Regions from separate parts of the Exiguobacterium sp. Helios genome, predicted to be linked through region 2. Evidence: predicted binding sites of a transcription regulator. Region 2 holds the regulator's gene; the other holds the start of a gene.
The links. Region 2 encodes Rex, which represses fermentation and respiration genes when NADH is low (regulators of the CRP and FNR family bind a similar motif). Its sites were predicted from a motif close to TTGTGAAATATTTCACAA; they were not measured.
Positions count from the first base shown of each region.

Region 1: the regulator Rex is predicted to act here: its motif matches at 1,606-1,623, upstream of HNY42_RS04255 (formate/nitrite transporter family protein).

Region 1 covers NZ_CP053557.1:821,845-826,943, forward strand. The annotation lists gene HNY42_RS04245 (YitT family protein) at 1-712, opposite strand, end outside; gene HNY42_RS04250 (hypothetical protein) at 852-1,460, shown strand; gene HNY42_RS04255 (formate/nitrite transporter family protein) at 1,644-2,480, shown strand; gene HNY42_RS04260 (DUF1232 domain-containing protein) at 2,575-2,994, opposite strand; gene HNY42_RS04265 (aminopeptidase) at 3,093-4,316, shown strand; gene murB (UDP-N-acetylmuramate dehydrogenase) at 4,414-5,099, opposite strand, start outside.
Region 2 covers NZ_CP053557.1:3,030,414-3,035,512, forward strand. The annotation lists gene HNY42_RS15610 (S8 family serine peptidase) at 1-44, opposite strand, end outside; tRNA gene HNY42_RS15615 (tRNA-Ala) at 290-362, opposite strand; gene tatC (twin-arginine translocase subunit TatC) at 470-1,249, opposite strand; gene HNY42_RS15625 (twin-arginine translocase TatA/TatE family subunit) at 1,257-1,460, opposite strand; gene HNY42_RS15630 (redox-sensing transcriptional repressor Rex) at 1,460-2,119, opposite strand; gene HNY42_RS15635 (ABC-F family ATP-binding cassette domain-containing protein) at 2,276-4,177, shown strand; gene HNY42_RS15640 (hypothetical protein) at 4,177-4,569, shown strand; gene HNY42_RS15645 (flavin reductase family protein) at 4,639-5,099, opposite strand, start outside.

The DNA of each region.
Region 1 (5,099 bases), 830 kb from region 2:
AATAACCGCCACGTGCATCAAGAATTGTTACGCCACGTCCGAGTTCTTTTGTGATTACTTCATTGATTTCATCGGCTTTTTCACAAATGATGATACATTGTTTAGAAGCGGAGTAAAAACTATACACCGTCTGAAGTGCTTTCGCCCGAACGAAACTCATGATTAACGCATACATGACATGCTTCAAATCAAATACGAACCAGACGAGTACATAGATGACTAAATCCTGCATTAAAAAAATACGGGGAAGCGGCCAATTGTGAAAGCGGGCATAAAAGAATTTTCCGAGGATGTCGAGTCCGCCTGTCGAGGCGCCGCCAAAGAAAATTAAAGCCATCGCTAAACCAGAGACGAGGCCGGCAAAGATGGAAGCAACCAGTGGATCATTTAAGGATTCCGGAACGATTTGCGTCGGAATCCAATCAATTAAAAATGATGAAGCCAGGACGATGAGACCGGATAAAAACATAAAACGTTTTCTCAAAAAACGAAATCCAAGTAAAAAAAGTGGAATGTTTAAGACAAGTTGTGTCAAACCAATTGGCGTGTGGAATAATTCCTGAACAATAAGTGTGATTCCCATGATTCCGCCGGATCCGATATCGTTTGGCGACAAGAGAAGACTGATGTACAACGAGTACAGCAATGTCCCAATCAAGAGAAAACCGATTTTCTCTGTACGTTTTTTCTTTGCAGGCTGTTTAGTTTTCATTGTAAGTGATGAGAAATCTCATGCTCCTCCTCCATAAAGTATCTGCCTGCAAGAGTACGCTGATATGAAGATTAATTCAACCCCTGATTTGAAAAAAGAACAATAAAATCAGCTGGTTTTAAGAAAGGAGAGCATTTTTTTGAAAAAAATCATACTGTTCATTCTGTGTATCGGGATCGGGCTGTCGGCAGGTTCGTGGGTCGTCTGGAATCAGCAGCAGCCACCGGAAGAAGAAAGTTTTAAAGATGGTCATGTCATTGCACGTCATGTCGGGACATCAGTGTCCAATACCGCTGCGATTGAAGAATTGGTCAAGCAGTTGCCGTTTTCCGAAGTGCTGACCGGTGTAACAGTGGATGGTACGGCAGTCAAGCTGACATACAAACCTACCGAAAAAGAACAGGCGGACTGGACAGGAAGCAGCGGGAAGATGATCGAATCCGGCAAGGCCTCATTTTTGGAAAGTCGTTTATCCAAGTTGATCATGCATCATACGTTAGCACTTTTTTTGAGTGTATCTGATTTATCCGAACTTCAAATTCATTATCGGGACTCATTTTCTGATGTCACGTTTGATATGGACAGACTACGTATTGAAGACTATACACCCCGGGATATTGAACGTGCCAGTTCTTCCGCAAACCGGTTTAATCGTGTCGTTGTCGAGGACTATGTACTCGTAGATTCCAGGCGGGCGGTATTCTTTGAAAAGTTCCAAGAATCGTTGCGGATCCTTCCTGGAAAGTAGTTGTATTCACCAAGAAAAAGCACTTTTCACAAACTTGACACAATGGTATCGGTTACATCCTTTTCTTTTAATAAAACGCTAAATAGTGTCTATTCATGACTTGAACATCTTATAAGATGGAAGTATGATAATAAATGAACAGACATTGTGAAGTGTTGAACAAAAGAAAGCGGGGTTTCTACAATGAATGAAGTAGAAGCATTAGAAGGATTACGGAAAAAAGCTGTCAAATCGACGCAAATGCTACGGATGCGTCCGCTCGAATATTTGGTTCGAGCGATGTTAGCAGGAGTATTCATTGGTTTTGCCATCATATTTACACTTAAAGCAATCAACGGTTTATATTTAAATGAATCACCGGTTACGACACTGGTCGGTGGGTTAACGTTTGGTGTCGCGCTTGTCTTGATCGTGTACGGGGGAGCAGAATTATTTACCGGAAATACGATGTATTTCACGACGTCGACAATGCGTGGTTTCACTTCGAAAATGGATACGTTTAAAGTATGGACATTATGTTTCATCGGAAACGGTCTCGGTGGACTCGCTTTCGCTTTACTTTTCTCACAAACAGGGATTATTCAGGAACTTGGAATGGAGAACTGGTTGTTTGCTGTTTCCGAGACGAAAATTCATCATACGACATGGGAGATCTTTACACGAGCCATTTTCTGTAACTGGATGGTCTGTCTAGCGATTTTCATTCCGAAAAACATGAAAAATGAACTCGCACAAATCATGATGATGATGATTTTGGTCGCTGTATTCTTTGCATCCGGCTTTGACCATGTCATTGCCAACATGGCATTGTTCTCACTTGCTTTAGTCGTCCCGCATCCGGAAGCGATTTCCTTTGCCGGCGCGGTTCATAACCTGGTTCCGGCGTTGTTGGGAAACATTATCGGTGGAGCACTGTTCATGGGAATGGTTTACACATGGCTCAATAAATCGAAGCTTGAAGTAGATCAATCGAACGAACAGGCCGCAACAATCAATATCGCTTCAAAACAAAAAGCGTAAAATGGTAAGTTCTATGCGTTGAAGAGCAAAAAAGAAGGATCCGATGAAAAAATCGGATCCTTCTTTTTTTGATGTCTGCCATTAGTGCCTGTTGTCATTCAAGGTGTTGAAAACGATCAACATCTGCGGCCAGTTCTTCATAAATAGCCTCGACGATTTGGGCATCATCAAACAGTCCTAAAATATTTTCGTCAGGTAAAGCATCGACCGGGGACGTGAAGTAAAGAACAGCGGTCAATAAAAGTTGCTCCTGTTCCGGTTGCATCTCGAAACGTTTGTTGTACAAAGCGCGTAACATGTCGAGCAACTGTTTGAGTTGGAAGTAAAGAACAAGTTCTGCTTCGCGTTCGACATCCGAGCCGTCCTCAGAGGCAAGGTCTGTCGTCAACCGGGCTAATCCGAGTTCTCCTTGGATTAATAAGTCTTCTTGTGCTTTCGCATTTCCGACAGCTGTTAATGCTTGTCGGTGGAAATAGGTATAAGCGGATTTAAAATCTCCTGGTGTAAATTCCATCATCAACACTCCTTCTGTATCTCTAGTTTCGCCTTATTTCTTGCAAAATTGCAACTATTTCGTGAAAATAAGAGTAATAGTTGAAAGGGGATTACATAATGCCGACTCAAGAACAATTAAAAAAGTATGCTGCACTTGCCGTACGTACAGGAATCAACCTGCAAGCCGGTCAACAGCTCGAAATTCGGGCGGGGATTGAAAATGCACCGTTAGTCCGTGAAATCACGCGTGTTGCTTATGAAGTGGGAGCTTCAAATGTCTACGTTCAATGGTCAGATGACGAAATGACGAAAATCCGTTATTTTGATGCACCGGAAGATTCATTTGATGCGTTCCCGGAATGGTTAAAAGCCCGTTTTGATCAATTGGCAGAGGAAAAAACAGCCTTCTTGTCCGTTGTCAGTGAAGATCCGGATTTATTGAACGGTGTGGAATCAAGTCGAATTGCACGAGCGAACAAAGCCGCTGGTGTTGCGTTGGCAAATTGGCGCAAGTTCGTCATGAGCGATAACGTCAGTTGGTGCGTCATTGCAGCGCCGTCAGATGCTTGGGCGGCAAAGGTATTCCCAGACTCAGAAAACGCTGTAGAAGACCTATGGGATGCAATCTTGAAAGCGACACGTGTCGACCAGGACAATCCGGTCGTATCTTGGGAGAAACATGATGCCAACTTGCGGACGAAAGCTACCTTCCTGACAGAAAAGAAATACAATAAGTTGCATTATTCAGCACCAGGTACAGAACTGACGATTGAATTGCCGGAGCGTCACGTCTGGCTCGGTGGAGGTGGACCGAATGCGGATGGCGTCGACTTCATCGCCAACCTGCCGACGGAAGAAGTCTTCACGTTACCGAAGAAAACGGGCGTCAACGGTCATGTGTCAAGCACAAAACCACTCAGCTACAGCGGGAACCTGATTGATGAATTCACGTTATGGTTCGAAGACGGAAAAATCGTTAAAGCTGAAGCGAAACAGGGACAAGCAGCGCTTGACGAACTCATCTCATTGGATGAAGGTGCCCGTTATCTCGGAGAAGTGGCCCTCGTGCCTCATCACTCACCGATTTCAGATTCCGGTATTTTGTTCTACAATACGTTGTTTGACGAGAATGCTTCATGTCACTTGGCGATTGGTCGCGCCTATTCCACTTGCCTTGAAAATGGACCAGGTTTGTCGAACGAAGAATTAGCCGCACAAGGTGCGAACGATTCAATGACACATGTCGATTTCATGATTGGTTCAGGTCAGATGTCAATTGACGGCGAATTGCCTGATGGTACACGCGAACCACTGATGCGTGACGGAAACTGGGCAATCTGATAAAGGTTTTTGCGTATTGGAAAGAAAAAAGGGAGCCACCGGACATGATGAACATGTCGGGTGGCTCCCTTTTTTGATCTGATGTGCTTGAAAAGAATTAAGCTTCTTCTCCGATGATTTTCACTTCAGGTTCAAGTAAGATGCCGAACTTTTCTTGAACGGTTTCCTGCACGTGGCGAATAAGCGAAATGTAGTCAGTCGCTGTCGCGTCTTGGATGTTGACGATGAAACCGGCATGTTTTTGAGAAACTTCTGCACCACCGATGCGTGCACCCTGTAATCCGCTATCCTGAATTAATTTACCAGCGAAATATCCTTCCGGTCGTTTAAAGACACTCCCGCAAGAAGGGTATTCAAGTGGTTGTTTTGTCTCACGTTTATGTGTCAAATCATCCATCATTTCTTTGATCAGAGCAGGATCGCCTTCTGTTAGTGAAAAACGTCCTTCTAAAATGATGTACTCTTTTTTCGAAAAACAGCTCGTCCGGTATCCGAGCTCAAGCTCTTCCTGTGAGATATTCAATAACTCGCCTTTACGTGTCAAGACGGTTGCGCTGTGGAGACAGTCTTTTACTTCTCCGCCATATGCTCCGGCATTCATGATCAGGGCTCCGCCAATCGTTCCGGGAATACCGCAGGCGAATTCAAGCCCGCTTAAAGCATGGTCGTAGGCGATACGTGAAGCCTGAATAATCGCAGCACCGCTTTGAGCAATCAGTTCGTGACCTTCAACCGAAATATCCGTTAACTTTTCAAAAGATAAAACGATCCCACGGATACCCC
Region 2 (5,099 bases):
GTCATGAGGGCAGCCGCCATCAGAGCAATCTTCTTTTTCTTCATTCCTTTTCCTCTTTTCCAAAAATGTAATGTGGAGCAAAAACGTATTAAACGAAAATTCTGTATTTTTAGTTTAATTAACTTTCGCTTAATATACAATTTAAATTTGGTGCTTTTTAAAAATATTTGTTTGTTTATTACATCACAAAATGAATAAATCCTTATATTCCCTTATCTATTTCTTACAGGTGAATAAAAAAGGACAAAAAAAACCTTGGTTTCCCAAGGTTTCGGCAGGTAAAGCAATATGGAGACTATCGGGCTCGAACCGACGACCTTTTGGCTGCCAGCCAAACGCTCTCCCAGCTGAGCTAAGCCCCCGTGTGTTTCTATAATGAGTATACCCATTGCTGTTCATTTTTTCAATATAAAATTAGACCGCTTACAAAAAAATCTCCCTCACCTTACCGGCAAAGGAGAATCTTCCGTTATTTGTTCAGCTCACGCATCATATCCGCTTGTCGTTCCAGTTCAGCCTGTTGCTCCAGGATCAGCACTTTTTTATACGTCCGTGCCGAGATGATGATACTGATTTCATAGAGGATGAACAAAGGAACAGAAATCATCAAATGCGACGTAATGTCGGGCGGTGAGATCAACGCCGCGATCACGAACAACGCAAAATACGCATACTTCCGATTCTTCCGCATGAAGAACGGCGTTACGAGTCCGAGCCGTGTCAAAAACATCGTCACGACCGGTAACTGGAACAACAGACCAAACGGAATCGTCAACCGGATCAGGAAACTGAAATAGTTCTCGACCCCGATGACCTGTTCAATCCCAAGCTCTTGTCCGAGTTCCGTTGATACTTCCAGTAAAAACGGCAACAGCCAAAAATAAGAAAAGGAAACACCCGCAAGGAATAAGAAAAACGTCACGGGAATGTACGTCAACGTCGCTTTTTGTTCTTGGTCGTGCAGACCGGGACGGATGAACGCCCAAAGCTGGTACATCCAAAACGGGGACGCCAAGACGATTGCGATGATGAACGCAAGATTCAGATATAACATCAACGGATCAACGACGTTAAACGCATTTAAACCGATTCCGAGTTCCTTTAAGTCGGCCTGTAAGAAACGGACGAGCGGCCGGACGAGCGGAAAGGCTGCGATAAACATGACTACCACGATGATGAGCGACCAGATGATCCGCTTACGCAGTTCATCTAAGTGCGATGTCACACTCTGTTCTTGATCGATCGCCATGATTCACTCACTTCTCTTTCATTTCGTCCTTTTTATCCTTATCATCTTCCATGATGCCGTGTGTCGCACTCTTGAACTCTTTTAACGTTTGACCGGCCGCGCGGCCGAGTTCCGGTAATTTCTTCGGTCCGAAGATAATGAGGGCGACGACACCGATCAAGGCGATGCTTGCCGGTCCAATACCAAGTGTTAACGGGATTAAGTTTTCCATTATGATTTCACTCCTTCAGCTGATTGCGAATAATGCTTCATGAAATAGACGAGCGACTGCAGCTCGATTGACAGATCGATGTGATGCACCCGGACGTGGGCCGGGACATTCAACCGGGCCGGTGTAAAGTTCAGAATGCCGGTCACACCGTACTCAACTAACTCATCCGCTACTGACTGCGCGAACTGCGACGGTACCGTCAAGATGGCGACATCGACATGGTTCGCTTTGATTTGTTCTTTCATATCCGAGACGTGATAAATCGGAACGTCCTGCGTCGTTGTTCCGACCTTGTCTTCATCGGCGTCAAACGCGATGACGATACGAGTACTATTATTCTTTAAAAAGTTATAATTTGCAAACGCTGTTCCGAGATGTCCGACCCCGATTAAGGCGACATTCGTGACCTCGTCTTGGTTGAGTGTCTTTCGGAAAAATGTTAACAAATGTTGAACGTTATAACCGTACCCTTTTTTCCCTAACGCCCCAAAGTAGGAAAAGTCACGACGGATCGTCGCAGAGTCGACTTTGACCGCTTCGCTGAGCTCTGCTGACGAGACGCGCAGCTTGCCGGAGTTATAGAGACTTTGGATAAAACGATAATATAACGGCAGTCGTTTCGCCGTTGCTTGTGGTATTTTTGTGTCTGGCCCATTCATACTGCAGTTCCCCCTTCGGCCACGTTCTGACGTGGCACCCAAATCAATGCAAAGAATTCTACTCTCCTTGATTGTAAACCACTTCACATAGAGTAACAAATATTATATTCGGCAGGATTTTTCGTGATAGACTAAAGGGTGGAAGGATGGATGGATATGATTCTCTTACAAGTAAACCAACTCTCAAAATCATTCGGCGTAGAGCCGATTTTAGACAATATTAAACTCGAAGTACAGGAACGGGACCGGATTGCCCTCGTCGGACGAAACGGTGCCGGAAAATCGACACTTTTAAAAATCATCGCCGGGGAGCTGTCACATGACTCGGGGGAGATCATGAAAAGCAAGGAAGTCCGGATTGGTTATCTCGCGCAGGACAGCGGACTCGAGTCGAACGAATCGATTTGGAACGAGATGCTGACCGTCTTTGAGCATCTGCAGGATCAGGAACGGGCGCTTCGTCGGATGGAAATCGAAATGGGCATGGAGCACATTTTAAATGATCCGACTGCCTATGACCGTCTCCTGAAAACGTACGATCAAGCGCAACACGACTTCTCGGAAGCCGGCGGCTATCAGTTCGAAGCCAACATCCGCTCTGTCTTACACGGGATGCGTTTTTATCCGGACGATTATTCCCGCCGGATTCAGACGCTTTCCGGTGGACAGCGGACCCGGCTTGCCCTGGCGAAGATGTTACTCCAGGCACCGGAACTGTTGATTCTCGATGAGCCGACCAATCACCTCGACATCGATACGTTGTCCTGGCTCGAAAGCTACCTGTCCGGTTACCGTGGTGCTGTCCTGATCGTTTCCCATGACCGCTATTTCCTCGATCAAGTCGTCAACGTCGTCTATGAATTGTCCCGGAACGTGTCGCGGAAATTCACAGGCAACTATACGAAGTATCTCGAACAAAAAGCGGCACTGTACGAACAGGAAATGAAACAGTTCGAACAGCAGCAGGAAGACATCGCGAAGATGCAGGACTTCATCCAGCGTAACATCGCCCGTGCGACGACGACGAAACGGGCGCAAAGTGTCCGCAAGCGTCTCGAAAAAGTCGACCGGATCGACCGTCCGGACGGTGACGAACGCAGTACGGTTCTGTCATTCCCGATTGAAAAGCAGAGCGGCAATGATGTGCTGCAGGTCAATCAACTCGCTGTCGGCTACGAAGAAGCCGTCTCGAAAAACATTACGTTCCGGCTGCAACGTGCGGAATCACTGGCGCTTGTCGGACCAAACGGAATCGGCAAGTCGACGTTACTGAAAGTGCTTGTCGGCCGTCTGAAACCGCTGTTCGGTGACTATCGTTTCGGTACTGGCGTCTCGATTGGCTACTACGATCAGGAGCAGGCGGAACTGAACGACCGCAATCGGGTCATTGATGAAATTTGGAACGAATGGCCGTTGATGCGCGAACAGGAAGTCCGGTCCGTTCTCGGGCAGTTCCTGTTCAGCGGCGATGATGTCTTCAAGCTCGTCCATGAATTGTCGGGCGGTGAACGCGGACGTCTGGCGCTCGCGAAGCTGAAGTTACGGAAAACGAATCTGCTTGTGCTGGATGAGCCGACGAACCACCTGGATCTTGATTCGAAAATGGTCCTCGAAAATGCACTTGTCGATTACGAAGGCACGTTACTGTTCGTCTCCCACGACCGTTACTTCATCGACCGCGTCGCGACACGTGTCATCGAGATGAGTACAGACGGCGTGACCGATTACCTCGGTGACTACTCGTATTATATGGAGAAAAAAGCCGAGAAGGAAGAAATCGCCCGCCTCGAAGCAGAAGAAGCGAAAGCGATCAAAGTCGCTTCGACGAAGACGATTGATAAAGAGGCGCAAAAAGAAGCGCGCAAAAAGAAACAACAGCTGGAGAAGCTCGAACAAGAAATTGAACGGTTGGAGAACCGGTCGGTCGAAATCGAACAGTTGTTGTGCGAACCGGAAGTCTTTAATGATATTCCGAAAGCGACCGCCCTTTCGGCAGAACGCGATCAGATTGATGTCGACTTGCTTGATTTGATGGAACAGTGGGAGTCGTTCCACTGATGCGCTCGAAAAGTTATCTGATCAATCTGATCCAAGGACTATTGTCCGGTGTCCTCTACTTCGTTCCGATGTATGCGGACTACGTCTCGGCTTTCATTCGTCCGGATGCGTTTAATGCCGTTTATCCGTTGTTTATCCTGATTTCCTGTATGATCGGTCTTGTCATTCAGACATGGAGCGGACTGTTCATCAGTTTATTATCCGGTCTGATCTGCACGTTGCTGACGATTCAGTCGTTCGTCGAACTGAATGATCCGATGATCATCATGTATTACGGTGCCGTCTCCCCATTAGCGGCCTTTTTAATCAGCTGTGTCGGGATTTGGGCGCTCGCCGTCCTGTTTTATCTACTCGACGGTTTCCAGTACAGTAAACGCCATAACATGGAGTAAGCAACAAAAAATAGACGAGGGAAGCAGACATCGAATCTGCTTCCCTCGTCTATTTGGCATGACTTTATCTTATTTCGTTGGACGGGTAATTGTGAAGATATCACCGATTTTCGCATAATCATTGCCGGCAAGACGGGCAATTGCTTTTAAACCGTCGGCATCAATCCGGAACGACTCCTCGAGTTCATCCGCGACATGATACCGGATGACTTCGCCGATTAATAAGTCAGCTGTTTCCAGTTCAATGTGTTGTGACAGTTTCAGCTCAAACCGGATTTTCGCTTCCGCGACCGCCGGGACATCAATCAAATCGCTGTCGATCAGCGTAAGATTCGTCCGGTTCAATTCACTTTCCCCGTAAGCAAGAGGTGCTGCCGTTTCATTGACGGCTTCGACAATCTCTTCACTGACGATATGGATAACGAACTCTTTATTCAACAAAATATTTTTAGCGGTGTCTTTTTCGCCCTGATCCGTCTTTTGGACGGCAATCAACAGTTGCGGCGGATGGCTCGAAGCGACGGTGAAGA